Regions from separate parts of the Streptacidiphilus sp. MAP12-33 genome, predicted to be linked through region 2. Evidence: riboswitches for the same ligand, from Rfam matches in the RefSeq annotation. Region 2 holds a riboswitch; the other holds the start of a gene.

Region 1 (14,961 bases), on a different contig from region 2:
TTCTTCAGCTCCAGCACCTCGGTGACCTCGTCCAGCGTGCCCAGCCCGCCGACCAGGACGACGATCGCATCCGCGCGGGCCAGCAGCTGCGCCTTGCGCTCGGCGAGGTCCGCGGTGGTGACCAGCTCGTCCGCGCCGGAGTACGCCTTGTGGCGCAGCAGCTCGACGGAGATGCCGACCAGCTTCGCGCCCGCCGCCTTGGCCTCGTCGGCGACGACGCCCATCAGTCCGGCGTCGGAGCCGCCCCAGACCAGGGTGTGGCCGCGCTCGCCCAACTGCCGGGCGAACTCCCGGGCGGGAGCCTGGTAGCGCTCGTCGAGGGCGAAGGCGGAGCAGAAGACGGTGATGTTCATGCGGTGGGTCCCCCCGGTCGGTCAGGCGTGGCTGGTGGCGCGCTCGGCCCCGGTTCGTTCGGCCCCGGCGCGCTCGGCCCCGGCTCGTTCGGTCTGCGCGATGGTCGCCGAGCCGACGACGCGGGTGTCGTCGTACAGCACGACGGCCTGCCCCGGCGCGATGCCGCGCAGCGGCTCGTCCAGGACGACGCGCAGCCCGCCGTCCGCGGCGACCTCCGCCGTGACCGGCACCTGCTCGCCGTGCGCGCGGATCTGCGCGAGGTAGCGCCCCGTACCGACGGGCGGCTCGGCGCCGCACCAGCGCGGCTTGACGCCGGTCAGCGCGGTCACGTCCAGCGCCTCGGCGGGGCCGACGGTGACGCGGTTGTCGACCGGCGAGATGTCCAGCACGTAGCGCGGCTTGCCGTCCGCGGCCGGGTGCCCGATGCGCAGGCCCTTGCGCTGCCCGATGGTGAAGCCGTAGGCGCCCGTGTGCTCGCCGAGGACGGTGCCGTGGGCGTCCACGATCTCGCCGGGCGCGGCGCCCAGGCGCTGCGCCAGGAAACCCTGGGTGTCGCCGTCGGCGATGAAGCAGATGTCGTGGCTGTCCGGCTTCTTGGCCACCGCCAGGCCCCGGCGCTCGGCCTCGACCCGGACCTGCTCCTTGGCGGTGTCCCCGAGCGGGAACATCGCGTGCGCGAGCTGCTCGGCGTCCAGGACCCCGAGCACGTAGGACTGGTCCTTGGCCGGGTCCACGGCCCGGTGCAGCTCGCGGCCGCGGGTGGGGTGGTCGACGATCCGGGCGTAGTGGCCGGTGCAGACGGCGTCGAAGCCGAGGGCCACGGCCTTGTCGAGCAGCGCGGCGAACTTGATCTTCTCGTTGCAGCGCAGGCACGGGTTGGGCGTCCGTCCGGCCGCGTACTCGGCGACGAAGTCGTCGATCACGTCCTCACGGAACCGCTCGGCGAGGTCCCAGACGTAGAAGGGGATCCCCAGCACGTCCGCCGCGCGGCGCGCGTCCCGGGAGTCCTCCAGCGTGCAGCAGCCGCGGGCGCCGGTGCGGAAGCTCTGCGGGTTGCTCGCCAGCGCGAGGTGCACACCGGTGACCTCGTGCCCTTGTTCCACCGCCCGCGCGGCGGCGACGGCGGAGTCCACGCCGCCGGACATGGCCGCGAGCACGCGCAGCCGGCCGCCGGGCAGCACGGAGGAGTCGGGAGCGGGGGCGCCGGGGAAGTCAGACATAGTGCCTACCAGAATACGGGCCGCCCCCGTCGGCCTCGGCGGGCCCCGGGCTCGTAGGGTTCCGGGCTCGTAGGGTCTCGGGCTCGTAGGGTTCCGGGCGCGGAAGGCCGCCTGAGTCGTTCCGCTCAGTTTCCCCGCCGATCCCGTGAGTAACTTTCCCGATAGTGCGCGGGCGTGGATCTCACTAGGCTCACGGGTGGCCTGTGGTGGACGAGTGAGGACGGACGCGGTGATCGAAGCGGCGCTGAGGGAGATCGCCCCGGGCCGGTACGACCGGTACGAGGAGTTGCTGCACGCCGTCGCCCAGGGCCGGCTCTGGATGCTGCTGTGGCACGGCGTGGCCGGCGACCCGGACGCCCAGTACGGGAACCTGGAGGTCGGCGGCTACGGGTACGCGCCCTGTGTGACCTCCGAGGAGCAGCTGGCCGCCAGCGGGTGGGCCCGGCAGCACCAGGTCGTCACCGGCGCGGAGGTGGCCGCGGCGCTGTACCGCGAGCGCTGGGGGCTGTGGCTCAACCCGCACCAGCCCGGTGGCGGCGTCGGCATCCCCTGGGCGGACCTGCGCCGGATCGCCGGGGGCCTGGACCGCCTCCCGGCGGGGCCGCTGGGCATCTCGCCGGTGGACCAGCCTCCGGCGTCCGTTCCCGGGTACGTGGGCGAGCCCGCGGCGTCGGCGGCGTTCTACCGCGCGCTCGTGCGGGGGGCCAGGGAGAACCAGGCGGTCCGTTCGCTGCGGCGGGCCTGGGTCGCCCCGGCCTACGGGGAGCCGCGGCTGACCATAGGCCTGGATCTGGACGACACCTCGGACGCGTCCGTCGTCGCGACCCAGCAGATGATGTTCGAGGCCGTTGCCTCCGCTCCGGACGGCCTGGCCGTCTCCAGCGTCACCATGGCCGACCCGTACGACCCCGTCGCGATGTGGCTCTGGTCCCGGGTCCCGGCGTTCTACAGCCGCGAGCACCAGCCCGCCTGAACGCGGACACGCGAAAGCCCGAAGGGCCGTCCCACGGCACGGTGGGACGGCCCTTCGGGCTTCTCCTCGCGGAGGCTACGGCCGGGTCACTTGGCCGAAGCCGGCGCCGACGGAGTCTCCTCCGGAGCGACGACCTGCTTCACCTCGGGGAAGTGGCAGGCAGCCTGGTGGCCGGCGGCCGAGCCGAGCAGCTGGACCAGCGGCGGCTCCTCCGAGGCGCAGATGTCCTGCGCCTTCCAGCAGCGGGTCCGGAACCGGCAACCCGACGGCGGGTTGATCGGGCTCGGGACGTCGCCGGTCAGGCGGATCCGCTCGCGGTTCGACGCACCGTCCGGGTCCACCTCCGGCACCGCGGAGAGCAGCGCGTGGGTGTAGGGGTGCTGCGGGCGGGAGTACAGCGTCTCGCGGTCCGCGATCTCCACGATCTTGCCGAGGTACATGACCGCGACGCGCTCGGAGAAGTGCCGCACGACGGCGAGGTCGTGGGCGATGAAGAGGAACGCCAGACCGAACTCGCGCTGCAGGTCCTGGAGCAGGTTGACGACCTGCGCCTGGATCGACACGTCGAGGGCCGAGACGGGCTCGTCGGCGACGATCAGCTTCGGCTTGAGCGCGAGGGCCCGGGCGATGCCGATGCGCTGACGCTGACCGCCGGAGAACTCGTTCGGGTAGCGGTTGTAGTGCTCGGGGTTGAGACCGACGATCTCCAGCAGCTCCTGGGCCCGCTTCTTGTGGCCCTGCTCCGGGTTGATCCCGTTGAGCTTCATCGGGGTCTCGATGATCGTGCCGACCGTGTGCCTCGGGTTCAGCGAGGAGTACGGGTCCTGGAAGATCATCTGCAGGTTCTGCCGGGCCGTCCTCATCGAGGAGACCTTCTTGTGCGTGATGTCCTCGCCGTCGAAGCGGACGGTGCCGCCGGTCGGCTCCAGCAGGCGGGTGACCGCGCGGCCGGTGGTCGACTTGCCACAGCCCGACTCGCCGACCAGGCCGAGCGACTCGCCCGGCTTGACGCCGAAGCTGACGCCGTCGACGGCCCGGACCGCGCCGATCTGACGCTGGAAGACGATGCCCTGACGGATCGGGAAGTGGACCTGCAGGTCCTGGACCTCGAGCAGGTTCTCGCCCGAGGTCGGCTGCTCCTCGGTCTGCTGGGCCGGGATGCTCTTGGTGGTGCTCATGCCCTTCTCCGTTTCGTCCGCCGCTCCCGCGCGGGCCGTCACTTGGTGCCTCGCGCGGTGGCGCTGCGGATCCCGGCCTTGGCGTCACCGGTCAGGTGGCAGGCCGCAATGTGCTTGTCGCTGCCCAGGACCGGCAGCAGCTCCGGCCGGTCGACCGTGCAACGGCCGTCCGGGACCTGGTCCTTGAACGAGCAACGCGGGTTGAACGCGCAGCCCGAGGGCAGGTTGATCAGGCTCGGCGGCGCGCCCTGGATCGGGTTGAGCCGCTCGTTGACATCGCCGCCCAGGTGCGGCATCGACTGCAGCAGGCCCCAGGTGTACGGGTGCTCGGGGGACTTGAGCACGTCGTGCACCGAGCCGTACTCGATGCGCCGGCCACCGTACATGACCAGGATGTCGTCGGAGATCTCCGCGACGACGCCCAGGTCGTGGGTGATGATGATGACCGCGGAGCCGAACTCCTCCTGAAGGTCCCGGATCAGGTCCAGGATCTGGGCCTGCACGGTCACGTCGAGCGCGGTGGTCGGCTCGTCGGCGATCAGCAGCTCGGGGTCGCACACCAGCGACATGGCGATCATGGCGCGCTGGCGCATACCGCCGGAGAACTGGTGCGGGTAGTCCTTGGCACGACGCTCGGGCTGCGGGATGCCGACACGCTTGAGCATCTCGACCGCGCGCTCGTTCGCCTCCTTCTTCGACGCCTTGTGGTGCACCCGGTACGCCTCGGCGATCTGGGCACCGACGCTGAAGAAGGGGTGCAGGGCCGACAGCGGGTCCTGGAAGATCATGGAGACCTTCTGGCCGCGCAGGGCGCGCATCTGCGCCTCGGACATGCCGACGAGTTCCTCGCCGTCCAGCCAGACCTCACCGGACACCTTCGCCCGGGTGCCCTTGTGGAGACCGAGCAGCGAGAGCGAGGTGACGGACTTGCCCGAGCCGGACTCGCCGACGATGCCCAGCGTCTGGCCCTTCTCCAGGGAGAAGGAGACGCCGTCGACCGACTTGACGAGGCCGTCCTCGGTGGGGAAGTGGACACGCAGGTCCCGGACCTCCAGGAAGGAGGACGGCGGATTGACGCCCACGGGCTGCGGCGAGAGTTCGATGGCCACGGGTACTTCCTAAGTCGACGGGGGGTCGGGATCACCGACCCGCGCCGGATGGTTCTGGACCTGAGCGGGGATCAGGCGTAGCGGACGCGGGGGTCGATGATGCCGTAGAGGACGTCGACGACGACGTTGGCGAGAACCACGGCGGTGGCGGCGAAGAGGCTGGTGGCCATGATCACCGGCAGGTCGACGTCCTGCACCGACTGCACGGCCAGCTGGCCGATGCCGGGGATGCCGAACGCGGTCTCGGTGATGATCGCGGAGCCACCGATCAGGGTGCCGAAGTCCATCCCGAAGATGGTGACGATCGGCGTGATCGCGGAGCGCAGGGTGTGCTTGAGGATGACCGTGCGCCGGCCGAGGCCCTTGGCCCGGGCGGTGCGGATGTAGTCCTCACCCATGACCTCCAGCGAGGTCGAGCGGGTCAGTCGCGTGTAGTAGGCCATCGAGCCGATGACCAGCGCGGTCCACGGCAGGATCAGGCCCTGGAACCAGGCGACCGGGTCGTCGGTGATGTTGGTGTAGCCGGGAGCCGGCAGCCACTGCCACTTGTCGACGACGAAGAACTGGAGGATCAGGGCGCTGAAGTAGATCGGCAGGGAGATGCCGAAGAGCGCGAAGCCCACGGCCACCTTGTCGACCAGCTTGCCCTTGCGGACCGCGGCGGTCAGGCCGAGGGCCACACCGACGACCAGGAAGACCAGGGCGGCGCCGAGCGCCAGCGACAGGTCGGCCGGGAAGCGGCCCCAGATCGTGTCCCAGACGTTGGAGTCGTCGTGGAACGAGATGCCCAGGCACGGCGCCGGGCAGTGGACCGCGTTGCCGCCGTCGCCGAAGGTCCGGCCGTGGAAGAAGCCCCACACGTAGTTGCCGTACTGGACGAAGATGTTCTGGTCCAGGCCGAGCGAGTGGTGGATCGCCGCGATGCGGTCCGGCGTACAGGCCTTGCCACAGGCGAGGACCGCGGGGTCGCTCGGCAGGGCGAAGAAGATGAGGAAGGTGACGAGGCTGACCACCGCGATAACGGTGAGGGCGCTCAGCAGGCGTCGAATCAGATAACGAGTCATGTGGTGCTGGGACCGGGACGAACCTGGTCCGCCTCCCTCTCGCTGTGGGCCGGCGGGTGTGGACCTGCGCGCGGGGTGACGATACGGACGGTGTACCCCCGGCTAGGGCAGGCGGTTTGTGGCCGCCTGCCCTAGCCGGATGGTGGAGATTACTTCTTGATGTAGACGTGGGCCAGGTTCATCTCGGCCAGCACGGTGTCATCGGTGAGGCCACCGACCTTCGAGCCCTGGAGCTCGTTGAAGGTCATGTAGACCAGCGGGACGACGGCCGCGTCGTTCTGCAGCAGCGAGACGTCGAGGGCGCCCCACTCCTGGTTGGCCGTCGAGGCGTCCGGCTCCTGCGCGGCCTTGTCCATGGCGGCCTCGGCCGTCTTGTCGTTCAGCTGCGAGAAGACCTGGTTGCCCTGGGGGATGATCTGGCGACCGTCGAACAGCGGCGGGATGATGGTCGAGGCGTTCGGCCAGTCGGCGATCCAGTCGGCCCAGATCATGTCGTACTTGTTGGACGTGTTGCCCACGTTGTTGAAGTACGAGCCACGGTCGATCTGCTGGATGTTGACCGTGATGCCGATCTGCGCGAGCGAGTCGCGGATCGCGTCGCCCACCTTGACCTGGGTCGGCGTGGCCTCGATCGCCAGCGACAGGGTCAGCTTGGAGACGCCGGCCTGGGCCATGAGGGCCTTGGCCTTGGCGACGTCACCGGCCGGGTCCGTGCCGTACGGGGCGGCGGACGCCTGGCGGCCGTCGGTGCCCGGGGGCAGGAAGACGGTGGCGTACTGACCGTAGGCGGAACCACCGAAGGCGCCACGGACGGTCTGCTTGTTGATCGCCCACTCGATGGCCTGGCGGACCTGGAGGCTCTTCACCGTGGTGGTGTTGAGGGCCAGGTAGTTGGTGCCCGGCGCGGCGATGGCGTGCCAACGCGACTTCAGGGTCGGGTCCTGCGAGAACGGCGTCAGGTCGGTGCCCGCGATCGGGTCCTCGATGATCGCGTGCTGCGCGTCGCCGACGTCGGCCTTCATCAGCTGGTCGATGGCGGCCATGTCCTGGCCCATCTTGACGTCGATCTCGTCGACGTTCTGGTCACGCAGCGGGTCGACCGCCTTGGTCCACTGCGGGTTGCGAACGAGGATGAGCTCCTTGTTCTTGGTGTAGGACTTGAGCTCGTACGGGCCGTCCGACCAGACGTTGGTGTCGTAGGTGGCACCGGTGTCGTGCGCCTTCGGCACCGCGGAGAACGTCTCCATGGCGGTGGCCTCGTTGAAGTCCGAGACCGGCACGCTCAGGTTGAAGACGACGGTGCTGGCGTCCGGGGTCTGGATGGAGGCCAGGTCGCCGGACTTGGTCGGGCCCTTGTAGCCCTTGCCGCCGACGAGCCACTGCGAGGCGTACTGCGGGCCACCGGACAGGTCCGGGTCGAAGGAGCGCTCGACACCGTACTTGACGTCCTGGGCGGTGACGGCGGTGCCGTCCTGCCACTTGACACCCGGGCGGATGTGGAACGTCCAGGTCTTGGCGCCGTTGCTCGAGGTGCCGGTGTCGGTGGCGAGGTCACCGACGAGCTTCGGAGCACCGGTCGGGTTGCTGGCGTCCTGCTGCCAACCGGTCAGCGAGCGGTAGATCTCGCGACCGATGTTCTGACCCTGCGTGGTGTACGTGCGCTGCGGGTCGATGTGGTCGAAGTCGCTGGGCGCGTAGTAGACCAGCGTGCCGCCCTTGCTCACCTGGTCGGCGGAGCCGGCAGAGGAGCCGCCCTTGGAGCCGCCGCAAGCCGTGGCGCCCATCGCGACGGAGATGGCGATGGCCGTGAGGCCTATCGCGCGCTTGTTGCGCATCATTGTTTTCTAGTCTCCTTGAGAGAACTGATGGATCAGCCAGCGACCTGCCCCCGCCCGAGGGCGGGGAGCAACTCGTGGTGGTTCAGGCGCGGTTGGCCCGCGGGTCCAGAGCGTCGCGCACGCCGTCACCCAACAGGTTCAGCGAGAGGACGGCCAGCAGCAGTGCCACACCCGGCACGACCATGTAGGTCGGGTCGTAGAGGTAGTACTGGGTCGCGGCGTCGAGCATCGAACCGAGGTCCGGGTTCGGCGGGACGACACCCACGCCCAGGTAGGAGAGCGCGGCCTCGGTGGCGATGTTGGTCGGCACCGCGAGGGCGAAGGAGATCAGGATCGGCGCCCAGAGGTTCGGCAGCAGCTGCTTGAAGAGCATGTGCTTCCAGCCGGCGCCCATGATCCGGGCGGCGTCGACGAACTCGCGCTCACGCAGGGAGAGCACCTGACCGCGGACGAGGCGCGCGGTGTAGGCCCAGGCGAACAGCGCGATGATCACGATGATCGAGCCGAGCTGGAGCGTCTCGCTGGTGCCGCCGTGCGTGTCGGTCGAGAACGCGTTCGTCAGCACCGGGGTGAGCGCGATGATGAAGAGCAGCTGCGGGAAGGCCAGCATGACGTTCATGACCCAGTTGAGGGCGGTGTCGATCTTGCCACCGAAGTAGCCCGAGGCCAGACCCACGACGACGCCGAGCAGCGTCGACAGCGAGGCGGCGATCAGGGCCACGATCAGCGAGGTCCGCAGGCCGTACACCAGACGCGAGAAGACGTCGTAACCGGTGCCGGGCTCGACACCGAGCCAGTGGCTGCCGCTGATCCCGCCGAACGAGCCGAGCGGGAAGTTGCCGTTGTCCGGGTTGATCCCCTTGAGGTCCGGGGTCGCCGGGCCCCACCCCTCGATGCCCGAGAGCACCGGGGCCAGAGCGGCCGTGAGGATGAAAAGGATCGCGACCACCAGGGCAACCATGGACGCCCGGTCTCGCCGGAGGCGCAGGAACGCCATCCTCGAGGGGGACCGTCCGACGATCTCCGTGGCGGCCGGGGTCGCGGCGGTGTCTGCGGTTGCAGTGGTCACCTCGGCCTCCAAGACAGTCGAGTCACCGGTGGTCCCGGTCGAGTGGGGTTGCTGAGTCATCGTGCGGACATCCCCGGAAGTTGGTTCATGTGTTCATGTCGCTGCGCGGTGAGGGGACTCTATGCAAACCGTTTTTCAGGGCTCAAGGCTTCACCTTCACATGAGACCAGAATGAGATCATGCAAGATCCATAAAGCGACCCTTATGTCCGAATTGATCTGATAGGGGCATGTGTAGGGTCGCGCCCCGAGCCGTATTTGATCATTCATCAGCCCGAATTGACCGGGATATCCGCCACCCTGCCCGGGGGTGCATTTTGCCTTTCCTTGACCTGCTGTCTGAAATGCGAGACATGGGGCCGCATGGGCGGTTGGCGCACCTGGCACGGGTGCTGTTGAAGAGGTCTATGCAGACTCGCGCACTCTGAGAGGCGACCCTCCGCACCGCAAACCAGGCAATACCCGGTAGAAAAGGTGCGTGACCTCGCAGATCTTCAGTCCCGGCGTCGAGCAGGTGCTCGACCTCGCCGGCATCTTCGTCTTCGCTCTCTCCGGCGGCCTCCTGGCCATCCGGAAGAACTTCGACGTCTTCGGCATCGCGGTGCTGGCCGAGGCGACGGCCCTGGGCGGCGGTGTCCTGCGCGACGTGCTGATCGGCGCGATCCCCCCGGCCGCCTTCACCAACCTCGGCTACTTCCTCACCCCACTGGTGGCGACCGCCGTCGTCTTCTTCCTCCACCCCGAGGTGGCCAGGATCAACCGCACCGTGCAGGCCCTGGACGCGCTGGGCCTCGGCCTGTTCTGCGTGACCGGCACGGCCAAGGCCCACGACTACGGGCTGGCGGTGATCCCCTCGATCGCCCTCGGCATGCTCACCGCCGTCGGCGGCGGCGTGATCCGCGACGTGCTGGCCATGGAAACGCCGTCCCTGCTGCGCTGGGACCGCTCGCTCTACGCCGTCCCGGCCCTGGTGGGCGCGACCCTCACGGCGATCCTGATCGCGGTGAACGGGCTCGGCGCGGTCACCGGCAGCGCCGCCGCGCTGTTCGCCTTCGGCTTCCGGATGCTCGCGATCCACTACAACTGGCAGGCGCCGCGGGCCTGGCACCGCGGCAGCTCGAACGCCGGCGAGCACTGACCGGCGGCCCGGGCCGACCGGCGCGCCTCGCGGTCAGGCGGTCGCGCCGCCGCCGTACTCGCGGGAGATGGCCTCGGCGGTGGCGCGCAGGTCGGGCAGCAGCCGCCGCAGCGCGCTGAGCGGGGCCACCACCGTCGCGGTCGAGATCGAGCAGGCCGCGATCACCCGGCCGTCGATGCCGTGGATCGGCACGGCCACGCAGTTCACGCTCTCCTCGTACTCGCCCCGGTCCATCGCCCAGCCCTGCTCGCGCACCGACTCCACCTCGGCCAGCAGCGCCTCCGGCGTGCGCAGCGTGCGCGGGGTGTACCCCGGCAGCTCCAGGCGCCGCACCAGCTCCGCGCGGTGCGGCGCGGACAGCCCGGCCAGCAGCACCTTGCCCACCGCCGTCGCCCCGAGCGGCGCGCGCTTGCCGATGCGCGAGTACATCCGCACGGGATAGCGGCTTTCCAACTTGTCCACATACGTGGCCTCGCCGTCCTCATAGACGGCGAGGTGGACGGTGTGTCCGCAGGCGTCGTTGAGCGCGGCGAGATGGGGGGCGGCGACCCCGCGCACGTCGATGCTCTCCAGGGCCAGCTGGGCGAGGGAGAAGAGACGTCCCCCGAGCCGGTAGCGGTAGTCCGCCTGCCGGTGCACGAAGCCGTGCTGCTCCAGCGTGCGCAGCAGCCGCAGCGCGGTGGACTTGTGGACCCCGAGCAGCGCCGCGGCCTGTTCCAGCGAGACGGGTCCGTCGGCCAGCGAGGCGAGCACGGTGAGTGCCCGGTCCACCGACTGCGACATGTCCCACCAGCCCCGATCCGCTGCGGTCCGGCGATCCCGGCATCCTGCGATCGCAGGATGCCGGGATCATAAGGAGCGGCGGCGGGGCCCGCAACGGCTGTCCACGCCCACCCGACTAGACTTGCCCCGCCATGCCGTATCTCGACCACGCCGCCACGACTCCGATGCTGCCGGAGGCGGTCCAGGCGATGACCACGCAGCTGAGCCTCGTCGGCAACGCCTCCTCCCTGCACTCCGCGGGCCGGCGCGCCCGCCGCGTGGTGGAGGAGTCACGCGAGCAGCTGGCCGCCGTCCTCGGCGCACGCCCCAGCGAGATCGTGTTGACCGGCGGCGGCACCGAGTCGGACAACCTCGCCGTCAAGGGCCTGTTCTGGGCCCGCCGCGACGCGGACCCGGCGCGCCGCCGCATCCTGTGCAGCCCCGTGGAGCACCACGCCGTCCTCGACGCGGTGCTCTGGCTGGAGCGGCACGAGGGCGCGGTCGTCGAGTGGCTGCCGGTCGACGCGCTCGGCCGGGTCCACCCCGAGGCGCTGCGCGCGGCCGTCACGACGAACCCGTCGGACGTCGCCCTGGTCACCGTGATGTGGGCCAACAACGAGGTCGGCACGATCCAGCCGATCCACGAACTCGCGGCGGTGGCGCATGAGTTCGGCATCCCCATGCACGCCGACGCGGTCCAGGCCTTCGGGCAGCTGCCGCTCTCCTTCGAGGAGTCCGGCCTCGACGCGATGACGGTGACCGGCCACAAGATCGGCGGCCCCTACGGCGTCGGCGCGCTGGTCCTCTCGCGTTCCGCGGCCCCCGTCCCGCTGCTGCACGGCGGCGGGCAGGAGCGGGACGTCCGCTCCGGGACGCTGGACGTCCCGGCGACGGCCGGCTTCGCGGCGGCCGCCGCGGTGGCCGACGAGCGACGCCCGCGCTACGCCGCCGAGCTCGGCGCGCTGCGGGACCAACTCGTCGCGACCGTCCGCGCGGCGGTCCCGGACGCGATCCTCAACGGCGACCCGGATCCGGCCGGACGCCTGGCCGCGAACGCGCACTTCTCCTTCCCGGGCTGCGAGGGCGACGCGCTGCTGATGCTGCTCGATGCCCGGGGCATCGAGTGCTCGACCGGCTCCGCGTGCTCGGCGGGCGTGCCGCAGCCGAGCCACGTCCTGCTCGCGATGGGCGCGGAGCCCGCGCTGGCGCGCGCCTCCCTCCGCTTCTCCCTGGGCCACACCTCCACCGAGGCGGACGTCAAGGCCCTCGCCGACGCCATCGCCCCCGTCGTCTCCCGCGCCCGCGCGGCCGGCTCGACCCAGCGCCGGTAGGCGCTCAGGCGGCGTAGCCGCCAGGGGCGCGAGGCTCTGCTCGATGAACTGCGTGCGCGACAAGCCACCCGGTGCGGTCAGGTCCCGAGCGGACAGGGCCATCCGCCTGGGGTGGGTTGCTCGCGCAGTTCCTCGCGCCCCTGAAGGCGGCTGCGCCGCCTCAGCGTGCGAAGAAGGGGGCCACCGTGGTGAGCATCCAGCGGGCCGTGGGGTCGTCCGAGACGGCGTCGAGGAGGACCAGGGAGACCTCGAACGCCTGCGGGACCGCGCCCAGCGCGCGCCCGAGCGCCAGGCCGACGGCCTGGTGGTCCACGGCCTCGTAGCGGGCCAGCTGCACACCCACGAAGAGCTTGACCGGATCGCTCTCCACCTGCACGAACGCCCGCCGGGCCGTCAGCACCACCGGCAGCGCGGCGAGCTCGCCCGCCGCCGCGGCCAGGTACTCGAAGGGCTCCTCGTGCGGCTCCGGCTCCCAGGCCGTCGTCCGGACGCCCTCCTCCGCGGGGTCCCCGCACAGGTCGGGGATGCCGGCCGCCGGTACCGGCATGCCGACCGCGCCCTCGGGGTTGACCGCGAGGCCGACGCCCTGCGGGAGACCACGGGCCAGCTCCTTGACCGGGGCGATCGCGTACGGCATCTGCGGACCGGCGACGGCGCGCAGCTGCGTCTCGGAGCTGAAGACCGGCACGAACGGCTGGCCCGCCAGCTCCGTGGTGGGCAGGTCGAGGGTGACCCCGTCCCGCGTCGGACCGGCCGGCATCGGCACCCAGACGTGGCTGCGGCCGAGTACCTCCATCACCCGGGGCGTCGCGCCCGGGTCGCCGACGGACGCCGCCAGCGCCAGCTCCAGCTCGTTCTCGGGCCAGCCCCCCGCCGGCCAGTGCTGCTGCACGGTCCCTCCTGTTCGCCACAGCCACGGCGCCATGCCATGATGAGCCCGACCACAATCGCATATCGGCCGATCGAACCCGCGCGGGAGAGCTCGGAGACACCCTCACGGGTGTCCACCGGCGCCGAAGGAGCAAGTCCTCCCCCGAATCTCTCAGGCACCACACCGCACGGGCGAGGCATCTCTGGAAAGCGACCGGTCTCTTGGTTCGAGACCAGGTCCACCCACGGTGCAAGCCGCGCTCCGCGCTCACGCGCGCCGCCGCGGTGAAGCTCTCAGGTTGCAGCGACAGACGGGGAGGCTCCCTGCCGCAGCATGCCCTGATCGCTAGGAGATCACCGATGTCTCTCCGCCTCACCGCGCTGGACACCGTCCACCGCGCCCTCGGCGCCACCATGACCGACTTCGCCGGCTGGGACATGCCGCTCCGCTACGGCAGCGAGCGCGAGGAGCACAACGCCGTCCGCACCAAGGCGGGCCTGTTCGACCTCTCGCACATGGGCGAGATCACCGTCACCGGCCCGCAGGCGGGCGAGATGCTGGACCACGCGCTGGTCGGCTTCGTCTCCGCGCTGGCCGTGCACAAGGCCCGCTACACGATGATCTGCGCCGCCGACGGCGGCATCCTGGACGACCTGATCGTCTACCGGGTCGGCGAGGACGAGTTCATGGTCGTCGCCAACGCCTCCAACGCGCAGCTGGTGCTCGACGAGCTGACCGCCCGGGTCGAGGGCTTCGACGCCACCGTGCGCGACGACCGCGACGCCTACGCGCTGATCGCCGTGCAGGGCCCCGACTCCCCCGCGATCCTCGGCTCGCTGACCGACGCCGACCTGCCGGGCCTGAAGTACTACACCTGTCTGCCCGCCACCGTCGCCGGCCGCCCGGCGCTGCTCGCCCGGACGGGCTACACCGGCGAGGACGGCTTCGAGCTGTTCGTCGCGCCGGCCGACGCCGAGGCGATCTGGCAGGCGCTGACCGAGGCCGGCACGTCCTACGGCCTGATCCCCTGCGGTCTCTCCTGCCGCGACACGCTGCGCCTGGAGGCGGGCATGCCGCTGTACGGGCACGAGCTGAACACCTCGCTGACCCCGTTCGACGCGGGCCTCGGCCGCGTGGTCCGGTTCGACAAGACCACCAACGGCGGCGAGTTCGTCGGCCGTACCGCGCTGGAGAAGGCCGCCGAGCAGGCCGCCGCCACCCCGCCGCGCGTGCTGGTCGGCCTGGTCTCCCCCGGCCGCCGCGTGCCGCGTGCGGAGATGAACGTGGTCGACGCCGAGGGCACCGTGATCGGCTCGATCACCTCCGGCGCTCCCTCTCCGACGCTGGGCAAGCCGATCGCGATGGCCTACGTCGACGCCACCTACGCCACGCCGGGCGCGAGCGTCGCCGTGGACGTGCGCGGCACGCACGAGCCGGTCGAGGTCGTCGCACTGCCGTTCTACAAGCGCGCCCGCTGACCGCTCTCCGAGCGCGCCCCCGCAGCAGCGGGTGTCTCACCTCGTAAGACTTGCCGTGGGGTCAACGACCCCCGTTTCGCCGTACCCACACCTCTCCGGGAGAATCGCGTCATGAGCAACCCCCAGAACCTCACGTACAGCAAGGAGCACGAGTGGCTGACGGCCGTCGAGGACGGCGTGGCCACCATCGGCATCACCGCCTTCGCGGCCGACGCGCTGGGTGACGTCGTCTACGTGGACCTCCCCGAGGTCGGCCGGACCATCACCGCGGGCGAGACCGTCGGTGAGCTGGAGTCGACCAAGTCCGTGAGCGACCTCTACACCCCCGCCTCCGGCGAGGTCGTCGAGGTCAACCAGGCGGTCATCGACGACCCGGCCCTGGTCAACTCCTCTCCGTTCGAGGACGGGTGGCTGTTCAAGCTGCGTCTGGCGGGCGAGCCCGAGGGCCTGCTCTCCGCCGACGAGTACTCCGCCCAGTTCGGCGGCTGACGACCGACCTCCGACCCGAGGGATTCCCCAACGCCATGACTGTCCTGAACCAGTCCCTGCACAGCCTCGACCCCGAGGTCGCCGCCGC
Region 2 (14,961 bases):
TCGGGCACCGCGGTGGCCAGGACCGGACCGACGAGTGCGCCGTCGAACTTCCTCTGCCCTGGTGAGCATCCGTCAGCGACGGCGTCACCGAAGTCGACGGTGTCCCCGGTCGAGACCCCACCCGGGCCGCCGGACGACCACTACGCCGAGAACCACGGCTTCGACGACCCGTTCCCGCTCTACGGCCAGAGCCGCTGCGACGGGCTCGCCGCGGTCACGCGCATCCGGCTCGCACTGGAACCGCTGCGCAAGCACGGCGACTTCGACCCCGGCAGCATCCGCAGCGCACTCGTCGCCCTCGGCTACCCCGCCGGCGCCGTCGAGGTGTACGGGAACGACTTCCTCGTCACCGTCGACAAGTCCCCTGTCTGCGTGGAGGGGACGCTGGACCGCGACACGACCCGCGCGGACGCCTTCGGCGGCTACCCCGACCACGCCAGCTGCGACCGCCCCACCGGCGGCCACTGAGCACCCTCACGGGCCGGGCACTCCGCAGCCCGGCCAGGCGTTCCTGAGGCGACGGGTGCGCCGGCCGCACGACCACGCGCTCGCCGGGGCAACACCGTTCCTCCTCCTCGCTGTCGCCACGACGGCCCTCTCGGTCCGGCGGGCCCGGCGGCGGGGACTGCGATGGCGGGCCGGGGTGACGCCGCTCGCGCTGGGGACTGCGCTGCTGGGTGTCACCGTGTTCGTCGCCGTCGTGGTGCTGTCCGCGGGCGGGGCCGGATGCGGGTGCCCGGGTGGCTGACCTGGGCAGCGGGAACGCCGAGCCGGAGGGACGATGGCGTGGCGGGCGGCGATACGCTCGCGGCATGAGGATGAGGATCATCGACGCGTTCACCGACGAGCCCTTCGCCGGAAATCCGGCGGCCGTGTGCCTGCTCCCCGAGGGGCCCTGGCCGGACGAGGGGTGGATGGCCAAGGTAGGGGCGGAGATGAACCTCTCCGAGACCGCGTTCCTCCGCCCGCTGGGCGAGCGGCGGTGGGCGATCCGCTGGTTCACCCCCGCCGTCGAGGTGGACCTGTGCGGGCACGCCACGCTCGCGGCCACCCACGCGCTGGCGAGTGACGGGCTGGTCGGGCCGGGTGGCGAGGTCGTGTTCGAATCGAACAGCGGGGAGCTGCGGGCCACGGTCGCCGAGGACGGCGCGATCACGCTCGATTTCCCCGCCAACCAGCCGAAGCCCGGCGTCGCGCCCGCCGAGCTCGCGAAGGCGCTCGGCTCGGACGCGTGGATCGGCGTGTGGCAGACCGGCGCGCTCGGCGACCTGATGCTTGAGTTCGTCGACGAGGCGTCCGTCCGGGCGCTGCGCCCCGACCACACCAGGCTGGCCGCGCTCGTGGACGTCGGCATCCCGCGCGGGGTGATCGTCACCGCGCGCGCCGACGAGCCCGAGGCGAGCGGGTACGACTTCGTCTCCCGCTGGTTCGGCACGGGCGTCGACGTGGGCGAGGACCCGGTGACGGGCAGCGCGCACACCGCGCTGCTGCCGCTGTGGGTCGCGCACCTGAACCGGGACACTCTGGTCGCCCGTCAGGTCTCCCGGCGGGGCGGGACGATCCGGCTCCACCTGGAGGGCGAGCGGGTCCTGCTCAAGGGCACCGCCGTCACCATGCTGGACGGGTCGCTGGCTCAGAGCGCCCGCCCCTGACGGAGCGGAAGGCTCAAAGCGGGCGGCTCAAAGCGGGCGGCTCAGAGCGGAAGGCTCAAAGCGGGCGGCTCAGAGCGGGCGGCTCAGGTCGGAAGGCTCAGGTCGGCAGCCAGCTGACGTGACCGGCCAGCAGCACGAAGCCGACGAAGGCGACCGTGTCGATCAGCGTGTGCGCGATCGCGAGCGGGGCGACACGGCGCCAACGCCGGTACAGGTAGCAGAAGATCACACCCATCACCACGTTGCCGACGAACCCGCCGACGCCCTGGTAGAGGTGGTAGGACCCGCGCAGCAGCGCGCTCGCCGCGACCGTCGCCGGCCAGGACCAGCCCAGCTGGTTCAGGCGCCGCAGCATGTAGCCGACGACGATGACCTCCTCCACCACGGCGTTCTGCGCCGCGGAGAGGATCAGCACGGGGATGCGCCACCAGACGTCCGGCAGGCCGCTCGGCACCACGGTCAGGTTCGCGCCGGAGGCGCGCGCGCCGAGGTAGAGGGCGAGGCCCGAACCGCCGATGACGGCGGCCACCACGACGCCCTTGGCAAGGTCGCTCCAGCGCCGCGTCAAGTCGAACCCAAGCGCCCGCAGCGATGATCCCTCGCGGACCAGCAGGTAGGCGACGAGTGCGACGGGCACCAACGCGGTGGCGATGTCGAAGAGGTGCCAGGTGAGGTCGAGCCAGGGGCGGCCGGGGGTGATCGACCCGTTCAGGGTCGCGGTCTGCGACTTGAGCGACTTCTGCGCGGTCAGCGAGCCCACGAAGCTGATCAGCGCCGAGACGCCGCTGGCGCCGAGCGAGAGGCCCAGCACGATCAGCAGTTCCTGCCCCAGCAGGCGACGGGTCAGCCGGATCGGCTGCGGGAGCGCGGGGAGCGTCTGGGTCGTGCTCACAGGATTACTCCGACGGCGATGACGGGACGATCACGCGCGACAGGAGCACTACCGGCGATGATCGGGCGGGTTCGCCCGATCATCGCACAGCGGTCTGTGACCGCGACCCCACCCGAACGGGCGTGCCCCGCCCGAGGCGGCTCAGCGCAGCGGCCAGGTGTGGACCGGGTCGCCGGCCCGCGAGAGCTCCATGTAGCGGCGGGTCATCGCCGCGAGCGCGGGACCGCGGTCCAGGCCCTGGCGTTCCATGCCGTCGTGGAAGACCGCGCTCTGCCACGCCGCGCCGTTGACCCCGGTGCGACAGCGGCCCTCGATGATGCCGAGGTAGAGGTCCCGGTCCACCGGGTCGACGCCCCACGCGTCAAGGCCCTGATGAGCCATCGGCAGCAGTTCCCGCTGCACCAGTTCCCTGGCCGGCACGCGTGCCACCCCGCCGCCCCGGCGGCCGCCCGGGCGCGGCCACCACAGCTCGGCGTCGATGCCGAGCCGGGCGGCGGTGTGGAAGTTCTCCGCGGCCAGCTCGAAGGGCATCCGCTGCCAGACGGGCTTCGGCTGGTCGGCGAGGGTGCGCACGAGACCGTAGTAGAAGGCGGCGTTGGCCAGGGTGTCCACGACGGTAGGACCGGCCGGCAGCGCCCTGTTCTCCACCCGCAGGTGCGGCACGCCGTCGGCGACGTCGTAGACGGGACGGTTCCAGCGGTAGATGGTGCCGTTGTGCAGACGCAGCTCACGCAGGGCGGGCACGCCGCCCGCCGCGAGGGTCTTGAGCGGGTCCTCCTCGTCGCAGATCGGCAGCAGCGAGGGGAAGTAGCGCAGGTTCTCCTCGAACAGGTCGGTCACCGAGTCGATCCAGCGCTCGCCGAACCAGGTGATCGGCCGCACCCCCTGGGCCTTGAGCTCGGCCGGACGGGTGTCGCACGCCTGCTCGAACAGAACCGGACGGGTCTCGCGCCACAGCTCCCGCCCGAACAGGAACGGCGCGTTGGCACCCAGCGCGAGCTGCGCGCCGGTCAGCGCCTGGGCGGCGTTCCACACGCCGGCGAAGCGACGCGGGGTGACCTGCAGGTGCAGTTGCAACGAGGTGCAGGCGGCCTCCGCGACGATCGACACCGCGTCCACCCGCAGCCGCTCGACGCCCTCGATGTCGAGGGTGATGTCCTCCCCACGGGCGGCGAGGATGCGGTCGTTGAGCAACCGGTAACGGTCGCCGGCGGAGATGTTGTCCAGGACGGCGTGGTCGACGGTCAGCGTCGGCAGGATGCCGACGGTGACGATGCGCGCCCCGGCACGCTGGGCACGGCGGTCGGCGTAGGCGAGGCCGACGGCGAGCTCCTCGCGCAGTTCCTCCAGGACCCGGCCGCCGAGGCGGTGCGGGGCGATGTTGACCTCGATGTTGAACTGCCCCAGCTCGGTCTGGAAGTCCCCGCTGGCGATCTGCTCCAGGACCGCCTCGTTGCGCATCGCCGGGAGCCCCGCCTCGTCGGCGAGGTTGATCTCGATCTCCAGGCCCATCATGGCCCGGGCCCGGTCGAAGCGCTCCTCGGCGAGCAGTCTCTCCAACGCGTCCACGCACTGCCGCAGTTTGTGCCGGTAGAGCTGACGGTCAGCGAGATCCGCGCTGCCGGCGACGACCTTCTCCCCCATGGGCGACGGCCCCTCCCTCGATTGGCGGTACCGGGGAGCATGCCCCGAAGGGGTGATCGACACTCCGACCACGTGCGCGAGAAGGCATGTGCCAAAACGGCCCCAGGTATACGAACTGCCCGAAATCTCCCTTGCGACCATGCACGGACAGTAGTAGAAGAGTCACGCCGTGCACCCGTTCGTATAGACTCGTCAGTTACAGGTACGCATGGCCCGACGCCGCCGGAACACCCGGCCCCTTGGGCCTGCCCTGCACCACGATCTGATGTCGACCCGCACCGCGCGGGCCATCGGCCTGCGCCCTGCGGCAGCTCCACACACGCTTTTTCCTCAGCTCAGCTCTCTCCAGCCCCGCCTGTCTCTGCTGCCACGAGAGGCGAACCGACATGTCCATGCAGCTGCCCCAGCCGCCCGCCGCCGCCCTGCGCGCCGTCCTCGACGCCCTCGGCGCCTTCGGCGATCCGGACGCCCCCGGCGCTCTGCCCGTCCGCTCCCCGGCGATGCGACGCTGCATCGGACCGCTCACCACCGCTCATCCACTGCCCGTGCACCTCCTGGATCCGGCGCTGCCACCGCTCCCCGGCATGGCGCCGGGCGACGGCACCGCACAGTTGTCCGGCGCGCGCCGGACCGGCTGGCGCTTCCTGGTCAAGGACGGCGAGGAGGTCGTCGCCGCGGCGGACACGCGGGAGCTGGAGGCCGAGCCCGGGGAGCTGGCACCCAGCGAGGCCCACGTCTTCTCGCACTTCGCCGAGGGCCCGTATCCCCTGGCGACACTGCGCGCGCTGCAGCAGGCCCGGCTGCACACGGCCGGGACGCCCACGACCTACCTGCCGCGCCTGCTGTCGGTGCCGGCCCACTACATGACCGCGCTCTGGCTGCACCCCGTGCTGACGGCCGCGCCGACGCCGGACCTGCTGATCCCGCTGGCCCCGGCCCCCCTCGGGGTCACCGCGCACATCCCGCACCACGCGGAGGAGCTGCTGGCGCTCCTGGCGCTGACCAGCGGGGCACTGCTCACCAGCACGGCCTGAACACCCTGAACGGCCTGACCCGATAGCACCCCCTGGCACCACCCGTTGTGACCACTTGGCACATGGTCACAACGGGTGGTTTCTGCTGCTCCGGCCAGTTCTCACGTGACGCATGTCACCAAATGGCTGCGGTTCGGCCTCAGGAGGATGAGACTGAGAACCAGCGGAACAAGCCCATCGTCCTACCCGGCGAGAAAGCACTTCACACCTCCGCGTCCGCAGATCCGCGGCTGGTTTTCGAAACGAGGGTACGAGCTATGTGCCAGCACCGTCCTGAGTGCCCGTCCTCCGACTCGCCGGACCGCGAAGCGGCCGTGATCGTCGCGAGCCACCCGGAGCAGGGGTGGAACCTCCTGTGCAACGGTGTCCTCGTCTTCGAGGACACCGGGGAGATTCTCCCCGACGGCCGGGCTGTGGCCCCCCGACGCGCCCTCGCCGGTGCGGCCTAGTTCTGGGTTCGTTGCATCTGGGTTCATTGCAACACCTAGGGGCGCGGGGAACCGCGCGACAAGCCACCCAAGGCGGATGGTCCCGATTCAACAGGGCCATCCGCACGCCGGTGGGTTGCTCGCGCGGTTCCCCGCGCCCCTTGAGGTGCTACGCGCCTACGCTCAGCCCTCGTACTCGTCCATGGGCGGGCAGCTGCAGACGAGGTTGCGGTCGCCGAAGGCGCCGTCGATGCGGCGGACCGGGGGCCAGTACTTCGTCGTCGGGTTCACGCCCGCCGGGAAGACGGCCTCGGCGCGGGTGTAGGCGTGGTCCCACTCGCCCGCCAGCGCGGCAGCGGTGTGCGGGGCGTTGTGCAGCGGGTTGTCCTCCACCGGCCACTCCCCGGAGCCAACCTTGTCAATTTCCGCACGGATAGCGATCATCGCCGCGCAGAAGCGATCGATTTCGGTCAGATCCTCGCTCTCCGTCGGCTCGATCATCAGCGTCCCGGCCACCGGGAACGACATCGTCGGGGCGTGGAAGCCGTAGTCGATCAGGCGCTTGGCCACGTCGTCCACGGAGACACCCGCCGACTTGGCCAGCGGCCGCAGGTCGATGATGCACTCGTGCGCGACGAGGCCGCCGGGACCGGTGAAGAGCACCGGGAAGTACGGGGCCAGACGCTTCGCGATGTAGTTCGCGTTCAGCACGGCCACCTGCGTGGCGCGCTTGAGGCCCTCGCCGCCCATCAGGCGGACGTACGACCAGGAGATCGGCAGGATCGCCGCCGAGCCCCACGGCGCGGCCGAGATCGGGCCGACGCCCGTCTCCGGGCCGGCGGTCGGCTGGAGCGGGTGGTTCGGCAGGAACGGCGCCAGGTGCGCGCGGACCGCGACCGGGCCGACGCCCGGGCCGCCACCGCCGTGCGGGATGCAGAAGGTCTTGTGCAGGTTCAGGTGCGAGACGTCCGCGCCGAACTTGCCCGGCTTGGCGAGGCCGACGAGCGCGTTGAGGTTGGCGCCGTCGACGTAGACCTGGCCGCCCGCCTCGTGGATCGCGGCGCAGATGTCGCCGATGTTCTCCTCGAACACGCCGTGCGTGGACGGGTAGGTGACCATCAGCACGGCGAGCGAGTCGCGGTGCTGCTCGATCTTCGCGCGCAGGTCCTCGACGTCCACGTCACCGTCGGCCAGCGTCTTGACGACCACGACGCGCATGCCCGCCATCACGGCGGAGGCGGCGTTGGTGCCGTGCGCCGAGGAGGGGATCAGGCAGACGTCACGGCCGCTGTCGCCGTTGGACAGGTGGTAGGCACGGACGGCCAGCAGGCCGGCCAGCTCGCCCTGGGAACCGGCGTTGGGCTGGATGGAGACCTTGTCGTAGCCGGTGACCTCGGCCAGACGGTCCTCCAGCTCGTTGATCAGCTGGAGGTAGCCGGCGGCCTGCTCGACCGGGGCGAACGGGTGCACGTTCGCGAACTCCGGCCAGGTGATCGCCTCCATCTCGGTGGTGGCGTTCAGCTTCATGGTGCAGGAGCCGAGCGGGATCATGCCGCGGTCCAGCGCGTAGTCCTTGTCCGCGAGCGAGCGCAGGTAGCGCAGCATGGCGGTCTCGGAGCGGTGCGCGTGGAAGGTGGGGTGGGTCAGGTACTCGTCGGTGCGCAGCAGCGCGTCCGGCAGGGCGGCGCCCGCCTCGGCGTCCAGCGCGTCGATGTCCAGCTCCGCGGCCTTGACGTCGAAGGCGCCCCAGACGGCGACCAGGTCGGCGCGGGTGGTGGTCTCGTCGCAGGCGATGCCGACCAGGTCGGCGCCGTGCTGACGCAGGTTGACACCGGCGGCGGCAGCCGACGCGACGATCTCGGCGCCGCGGCCGGCGACCCGGGCGGTGACGGTGTCGAAGAACGAACCGGAGACGACCTCGACGCCGCCGCGGCGCAGGCCCTCGGCCAGGACGGCGGCGTAGCGGTGGGTACGCGAGGCGATCTTCGCCAGGCCGTCGGGGCCGTGGTAGACGGCGTACATGGAGGCCATGACGGCCAGCAGCACCTGGGCGGTGCAGATGTTCGACGTGGCCTTCTCGCGGCGGATGTGCTGCTCGCGGGTCTGCAGGGCCAGGCGGTAGGCGCGGTTGCCGTCGGCGTCGACGGAGACGCCGACCAGGCGGCCCGGCAGGCTGCGGGCGAACTCGGCACGCACGGACATGTAGCCGGCGTGCGGGCCGCCGAAGCCCATCGGGACGCCGAAGCGCTGGGTGGTGCCGACGGCGATGTCCGCGCCGAGCTCGCCGGGGGACTTCAGCAGGGTCAGCGCCAGCAGGTCGGCGGCGACGGTGACGACCGCGCCCAGCTCCTTGGCCTGCGCGACGACCGGGGCCAGGTCGCGCACGGCGCCGGAGGCGCCCGGGTACTGGAGCAGCACGCCGAAGACGCCACGCTCGGCGATCTCGGCCGGGATGCCCTCGCTCAGGTCCGCGACGACGGTCTCGATGCCCGTCGGCACGGTCCGGGTCTCGATGACGGCGATGGTCTGCGGCAGGGTGTCGGCGTCGATGACGAAGACGCCGCCCTTGACCTTGCCCATGCGACGCGCGAGCGCCACGGCCTCGGCGGCGGCGGTGCCCTCGTCCAGCAGCGAGGCACCGGCGGTCGGCAGGCCGGTCAGGTCGGTGACGACGGTCTGGAAGTTGAGCAGGGCCTCCAGGCGGCCCTGGGAGATCTCCGGCTGGTAGGGCGTGTACGCCGTGTACCAGGAGGGGTTCTCCAGCACGTTGCGCAGGATCACCGGCGGGGTGAAGGTGCCGTAGTAGCCCAGGCCGATCATGGAGCGGAGCACCTGGTTGCGGCCGGCCAGCTCGCGCAGCTCGTCCAGCACCTGGGCCTCGGAGCGGGCGGCGGGCAGGTCCAGCGCGGTCAGGCTGCGGATCGCGTCCGGCACGGCCGCGGCGGTCAGCTCGTCCAGGGAGCCGTAGCCCACCTGCGCCAGCATCTTGGCCTGCGCCTCTGCCGCCGGGCCGATGTGGCGGTTCTCGAACGGGCTGGACTGCTCCAGCTCGGAAAGCGACGACGTCATGGGGAGTCTGGCCTCCTGGTCGGACCGGGTGGACGCTGTGGAGCGCCCGGACGACCTCCCCCTCTGTCATGGAACCTGAGAGCTTCACCGGCCCCGGGTGAGGGAGCCGACTTTCACCGTCGGTGAGGACCCTGCCGGAGGTGCCCGGCACAGTCCTGCTTTCCAGAGTCGACCTCGCCTGCGCGGTACTTCGGCCTGAGAGATTCCGGGGAGGAGTTGCTCCTTCGGCGCCGGCCCCCCATTCGGGTGCCGGACTCTCCCGCGCGTGCTCGACGGTCAACCGCCAGGGTACCAGCGCGGATCATCCGATCGACGGGCACCGGCCCACCTGCGGCAACCCATACGGCGCAGCGACACACCGATGCGGTCGCATGCGTTCGACAAAGGGATCATTGTGCCTTTTCGTATGAGTTGAGCACGTTCGTCTTTTGAGCAGACCGGCGCGGCCGATGGAGGAGTGGGAAGCGTGCAGACCGAGATCGACCCCAGGGATCTGATCGGGCACAAGGCCGTCGACAAGAACGGCGACAAGATCGGCACGGTTGACGAGGTCTACCTCGACGACGCGACCGGTCAGCCCGAGTGGGCCGCCGTGCGGACCGGCCTGTTCGGCCGCGACGCCTTCGTGCCGCTCACGACGAGCGAGTTCGTCTCCGACGAGCTGCGCGTGCCCTACGACAAGGCGCTGGTGAAGGACTCCCCCGACTTCGGCGTCGGCCAGCATCTCTCCCCGGCGCAGGAGCTGCAGCTCTACCGCTACTACGGCCTGGAGGTGCCGACCGGCACCGGCCAGCACGCGGCCCAGCCGGGCATGAAGGCCGGCGAGAAGCCGTCGACCCCGGCCACCCCCGCGGCCGCGGCCGCGGGCTCCGGGTCCGGGCCGATCGCGAAAGCGCAGGACCGTGAGAAGACCGAGATGCACGAGAAGCCCGTGGAGCAGACCCTGACCACCCCGACCGTCCAGCCGCTCGCGACTGCGGGCCGCACGTCCGCGTTCATGACCGGCACCGCGCCGGCGGCGGCCGCGACGGGGCAGCAGCCCACCGTCGCGGGCGCCGGCGCCGCCGCTGCGGCGGCTGCGGCTCCGGCCGCGGCCGCGATGTCCGCACCGGCCACCGCGCCGACCACGCCGAGCGCCCCGACCGTGCAGACGCCTCCGGCCGCGCCCTTCCCCGGAAGCGGCGCGGGCATGGGCACCGGCATGAGCACCGGCGCGGGCATGAGCACCGGCGCGGGCATGGGCACCGGCGCGGGCATGGGCACCGGCATGGGCATGGGGGCCGGCGCGGGCATCGCGGCGGGCACGGCCGCGGGGACGCAGCGCCGTCCTGACCCCCTGACCGACCCGCTGCCGGGTCTGGGCATTCCGGCGACGTCGACCAGCGCGAAGGACCCGGTTCCGGACCCGGTCGAGTTCGTGTGCCGCGAGGAGCGCCTGGACATCTCCACCGAGTGGCGGGTCCTCGGCCGCGCGCGGCTGCGCAAGTACGTGACGAGCGAGCAGGTCGAGCGCCGCGTCCCGGTCGTGCGTGAGCGCATCCGCGTCGAGCGGGTGCCGGTGAGCGCGGAGGAGCGGGCACAGCTCACCGAGGCCGAGATCGCCGAGAGCGTGGAGGAGGTGACCCTCCACGAGGAGCGGCTGGTGGTGAAGAAGACCATCGTCCCGGTCGAGCGGATCCGCCTGGTGACCGAGCGGATCACCGAGGAGGAGATCGTCCGCGAGCAGCTCCACCGCGAGCACATCCAGGTCCAGGACGGCAGCAAGCCGGCGGGTACGCCGGTCAGTGCGACGCCTCCGGCGACCGCGAACGGCGGCAACGGCGCGGGCACCTACGGCGCGCCGAGCGCGCCCCTCCGCCCGGCCACCCCGATGGGCACCACCCCCCGCAACCCGGACCTGCCCGGACACGCGATGGGCGCGTAGCTGGACCAGCCGGGGGCGCGGGGCTCTGCCGATGTGCGGCTCCTCCCCCCGCCTTCGGCCGGGAGGTGCCCCCTGCGTGAGCGCAACAATCCCCCAGCCTTCGGCCGGGAGGTGCCCCAGAGGTGCCCCAGAGGTGCCCCCTCCGGCGTGCGGATGGTCCTCAGCGAGCAGGGCCATCCGCACACGCCGGTGGTGGCTCGCGCCCGCTCGGCGGAGCCGCATATCGGCCGAGCCCCGCGCCCCTTCAAGTGCTGCTAGGCGCTCCCGAGCAAGGGAAGTGCATCTGCTGAGCTGAGTTCCGGGGCGTCGACCGGGAAGGTCTTGACGCGGCCGACCCCCGAGACGGGAGTCTCGAAGCGGACCGTGACCCGGCCGACCCCGCTGCCCTGGACCCAGCCGTGCCCGAACTCCGTGTGCTCCACGTCCTGCCCGGGTGCCCAGCGCCGAGCTGAGAGCTCGCCGCCCGGGTGGAAGGCCCGGACCGCGCCCGGGCCGCCGTAGGCGGGTTCCTGCTCCTCCTCCGCCTCCTCGGCTTCCTCCTCCATGCCCTCCCGCAGGGCCTGCGCGAAGAGGTCCTCCTGGGTCCAGTCCGCCAGACCGGTCACGCCCACCCCCAGCAGCCGGATACCGCCCAGCAGCTCGACGGAGTCGAGAAGGCGCCGCGCCATCTGGGCTATGACGAGCGGATCGTCCGTCGGCGCGGGAAGCGTCTCACTGCGGGTCAGCGTGCTGAAGTCGAAGCGGCGGATCTTGACCACCACCGTCCGGCCCGAGCGGCCCGCCGCGCGGAGCCGGCGGACGCAGCGGTCGGCCAGGCGCTCCAGCTCGCCGACGATGTGGTCGCGGTCGAGCAGGTCCACCTCGAAGGTGTCCTCCACGGAGACGGACTTCGCGTCCCGCTCGGCGACGACGGGCCGGTTGTCCCGGCCCAGGGCGAGTTCGTGGACGCCCGCGCCGTGGGCGCGGCCCAGCAGATGCACCAGCTCCTCCTGCGGGAGGGCCGCCACGTCCGAAACCATCGCCAGCCCGGCGCGGCGCAGCGTCTCCTCCGTGGCGGGGCCGACGCCCGGCAGCGCACGGACGGGGAGCGCGTCCAGCACCTCGCGCTCGCGTCCGGCGTCGATCATCACCAGCCCGTCCGGCTTGGCCTGCTCGGAGGCGATCTTGGCGAGGAACTTGGTGGTGGACAGACCCACCGAGCCGGTCAGACCGACCTTGTCGCGGATGTCGGCCCGCAGGTCCTCACCGAGCGCGCGGGCCAGCTCCGCGCCCTCCGCCTCCAGCGCCTGCCCGTACGGACCCGCCGCGAGGTCGACGAAGGCCTCGTCCAGGCTGAGCGGCTCGACCAGCGGCGAGAGCTCCCGCAGCAGCGCCATCACCGCGTCGCTGACCTGCCGGTAGACCTCGAAGCGCGGGATCAGGTAGGCCGCGTTGGGCGCCAGGCGGCGCGCGTGCGCCATGGCCATCGCCGAGTGGACCCCGAAACGCCGGGCCTCGTAGGAGGCCGTGGCGACGACACCACGAGCGCCGAGGCCGCCGACGATCACCGGCTTTCCGCGCAGGCTCGGCTTGGACGCCTGCTCCACCGAGGCAAAGAAGGCGTCCATGTCGAGGTGCAGGATCGTCGGCATGGCGCGCACACCCCGATCATCGCGCACAGGTACGACAACACGGTCACACCAGCGGCTCAGGGCGCGGCGGCCTCCGCCGACGCCAGCGACGAGGCCTCGTCGGGACCGAGCAGGTGCGGGTTCGGGTCGAACAGCTCGTCCAGCAGGACGGCCTTGTCCATCGACGCGATCTCGCGCGCGACTCCGGCCTGCCAGGTCCGGTCGTGCGGTTCATCGACGCCGATGCCGTAGGAGTCGATGCCCGCCGCCTCGCACAGCGCGACCGCGCGCCGGATCGCATAGCCCTGGTTGACCAGCAGCGCGCTGGTCACGCCGAAGATGCGGCGGGCCCGCGCGCACGAGTCCCAGGTGTTGAAGCCGGCGTAGTCGCGCACGATGCGGTCCTGGGGGACACCGTGCCCGACGAGGTAGGTGCGCATGGCGTCCGGCTCGTCGTAGCTCGCCCTGCTGTTGTCACCGGTCACCAGCACCGCGCGGACCCGACCGGCCCGGTAGAGCGCGATGGCGGCGTCGAGCCGGTGGGCCAGGTAGGGGGAGGGCTTTCCGCCGTCCAGCCCGGCGCCGAAGACCAGCACGACGGGCTCGGCGGGCGCGTCGGCGACCGTCCGCAGCCGGGGGCCGCCCTGGTACCAGACCACCGCCGTCGGCAACAGCACGGCGAGCGCCGCCGCGCACAGCAGCTGGAACCCCCGCCGCTGCGTTCTCCGCTCCCGCCAGCGCACCCGCACCCGTGGCAGCCCGAACCGCATGAATCCCCACCCGTCGTCGATCGTCTTCGTCTACGACCGACGGACGCGCGGTTCAGACCGCGCGGTTGCGGCGCCGGGCCAGTTCGTCGGACGGATCGAAGCCGAGGACGTTCTCACCGGTGTCGGCGCGCTCGCCGTGCAGGCGGCTCAGCGAGGCCTCGACCTCGCGCGCCACCGCGCCCACGGCGATGCCGAAGATGCCCTGGCCGCCTTGGAGGAGCTCGACGACCTGGTGCGCCGAGCTGCACTCGTAGACCGTCGCGCCGTCGCTCATCAGCGTGATGCCGGGCAGCGCCTCCTCCGGACGCTGCGCCAGATGGTCGACGGCCGCCCGGATGCTCTGCAGCGAGACGCCCGCGTCCAGCAGCCGCTTGACGACCTTCAGCACCAGGATGTCGCGGAACGCGTACAGCCGCTGGGTGCCGGAGCCCTGGGCCGGCCGCACGCTCGGCTCGACGAGCCCGGTACGAGCCCAGTAGTCGAGCTGGCGGTAGGTGATCCCGGCGGCGGCGCAGGCGGTGGGCCCGCGGTAGCCGAGGACCTCCGTCGCGCTGGGCAGCAGGTCGTCCTGCGGGTCCGCCGGGAGCGGCACCATCGGCATCCCCTCCCACCCGGACCGCGCCGCACGCGGCAGCGTCCGGACCGGGGTATGGATGGGGCAGGAGCCGCCCGTGGCCGTTCTGTCACCCGTGCTGCTCAACACGACCCTCCGTCCTGTCGACTCCGGAACCGCCTGCGCGGGGGTGCGGGGTGGCACACCCGGGACGTTCACAGTCGAAGGTAGGCAGTAGCCAAGAGCGCGTCAACGATCGCCACGCTCGGCATGGCGGGTGGCGTCAGTCTCGCGGGTGGTTTTGCGTGTCCTGAGCGGGGGTATCTCCGCGCGAATGGAACCGCTCAAACCACCCGTTCACCCCGGCCTACTGGGCGCCTGAGCTGCCGAAATCCTCCGGGGAGATCTGGTCGAGGAACTCGCGGAAGCGCTCGACCTCGTCCTCCTGCTCGTCCGGGATCGCGATGCCGGCCTCGTCGAGCACGTCCTCGGCGCCGTAGATCGGCGTACCGGTGCGCAGCGCCAGCGCTATCGCGTCCGACGGACGCGCGCTGACCTCGACGCCGCTGGCGAACACCAGCTCGGCATAGAACACGCCCTCCCGCAGATCGGTGATCCGCACGGCGGTCAGCCGCTGTCCGACCGCCTCCAGCACGTTGCGGAAGAGGTCGTGCGTGAGCGGCCGCACGGGAGTCATGCCCTGTTGCGCGAAGGCGATGGCCGTTGCCTCGCCGGGCCCGATCCAGATGGGCAGGTACCGGTCCCCACCGACCTCGCGCAGCAGCACGATCGGCTGGTTCGACGGCATCTCCACCCGCACGCCCACGACGTCTAGCTCGTTCACAATGCAACCCTAGGGCGCAGGCGCCGGATAGGCCAGTTGCTCCAGTCGCGCTGTCCTCAAGCGCCGCGCGCCTCAGGGCCGTGCGCGGAGCCCGGCCTGCACGAGCGCGGCATGCAGCCGGACAGAGAGATTGGCGAGCTCACGAGCCATCGCCGCAGCGTGAGCGCGGGTCTGCGGGTTCCGGTGCCGTCGCAGCGGAGCGACGATCTGCTCCACCAACCCGATCTCCCGGTCCGCCGCGGCCTTGACGGATCGCAGGTGCCTGGGCTCCAGCCCGAAGCGCCCCAACTCGGCGACCAAGCGCGCCACTTGCAGCATCTCGGCGTCGAAGCCGCCGTCCGGGTCCGAGCTGACCAGTCCGTAGGACTCCCAGTCGCTCAGCTGCGCGTCGGTGATCCCGGCGGCCGCCAGCATCTCGGAGCGTCCCAGCCGGGGGCCGGACGGCGCCAGCGGGCCGGGGGTGATCACGGCATCCGGCGCGGACTCCTCAGCGGCCCCGCCGGGCCCCGGCAGCGCCGGAGGGTTCTCGCCCCGGTCGAGG

The links. Region 2 has a riboswitch for glycine ahead of gcvP (aminomethyl-transferring glycine dehydrogenase). Riboswitches for the same ligand answer to the same signal wherever they lie in the genome.
Region 1: linked by a shared signal. The riboswitch ahead of gcvT (glycine cleavage system aminomethyltransferase GcvT) and the one ahead of gcvP (aminomethyl-transferring glycine dehydrogenase) in region 2 are both predicted to bind glycine.

Annotation. Positions count from the first base shown of each region.
Region 1 covers NZ_JBGCCA010000014.1:61-15,021, reverse strand. The annotation lists gene ABH931_RS15785 (TIGR00730 family Rossman fold protein) at 1-353, opposite strand, end outside; gene mnmA (tRNA 2-thiouridine(34) synthase MnmA) at 375-1,574, opposite strand; gene ABH931_RS15775 (enhanced serine sensitivity protein SseB C-terminal domain-containing protein) at 1,807-2,547, shown strand; gene ABH931_RS15770 (ABC transporter ATP-binding protein) at 2,634-3,725, opposite strand; gene ABH931_RS15765 (ABC transporter ATP-binding protein) at 3,764-4,834, opposite strand; gene ABH931_RS15760 (ABC transporter permease) at 4,906-5,898, opposite strand; gene ABH931_RS15755 (ABC transporter substrate-binding protein) at 6,048-7,736, opposite strand; gene ABH931_RS15750 (ABC transporter permease) at 7,819-8,805, opposite strand; gene ABH931_RS15745 (trimeric intracellular cation channel family protein) at 9,283-9,942, shown strand; gene ABH931_RS15740 (IclR family transcriptional regulator) at 9,976-10,725, opposite strand; gene ABH931_RS15735 (cysteine desulfurase family protein) at 10,857-12,035, shown strand; gene ABH931_RS15730 (enhanced serine sensitivity protein SseB C-terminal domain-containing protein) at 12,196-12,927, opposite strand; glycine riboswitch at 12,999-13,102, shown strand; gene gcvT (glycine cleavage system aminomethyltransferase GcvT) at 13,266-14,384, shown strand; gene gcvH (glycine cleavage system protein GcvH) at 14,496-14,873, shown strand.
Region 2 covers NZ_JBGCCA010000040.1:74,481-89,441, forward strand. The annotation lists gene ABH931_RS32660 (hypothetical protein) at 1-468, shown strand, start outside; gene ABH931_RS32665 (hypothetical protein) at 524-748, shown strand; gene ABH931_RS32670 (PhzF family phenazine biosynthesis protein) at 813-1,652, shown strand; gene ABH931_RS32675 (CPBP family intramembrane glutamic endopeptidase) at 1,750-2,505, opposite strand; gene ABH931_RS32680 (glutamate--cysteine ligase) at 2,686-4,188, opposite strand; gene ABH931_RS32685 (hypothetical protein) at 4,575-5,222, shown strand; gene ABH931_RS32690 (DUF5999 family protein) at 5,480-5,671, shown strand; gene gcvP (aminomethyl-transferring glycine dehydrogenase) at 5,834-8,719, opposite strand; glycine riboswitch at 8,893-8,991, opposite strand; gene ABH931_RS32700 (PRC and DUF2382 domain-containing protein) at 9,186-10,643, shown strand; gene ABH931_RS32705 (DNA polymerase IV) at 10,898-12,283, opposite strand; gene ABH931_RS32710 (vancomycin high temperature exclusion protein) at 12,331-13,023, opposite strand; gene ABH931_RS32715 (MerR family transcriptional regulator) at 13,076-13,618, opposite strand; gene ABH931_RS32720 (bifunctional nuclease family protein) at 13,944-14,420, opposite strand; gene ABH931_RS32725 (MerR family transcriptional regulator) at 14,493-14,961, opposite strand, start outside.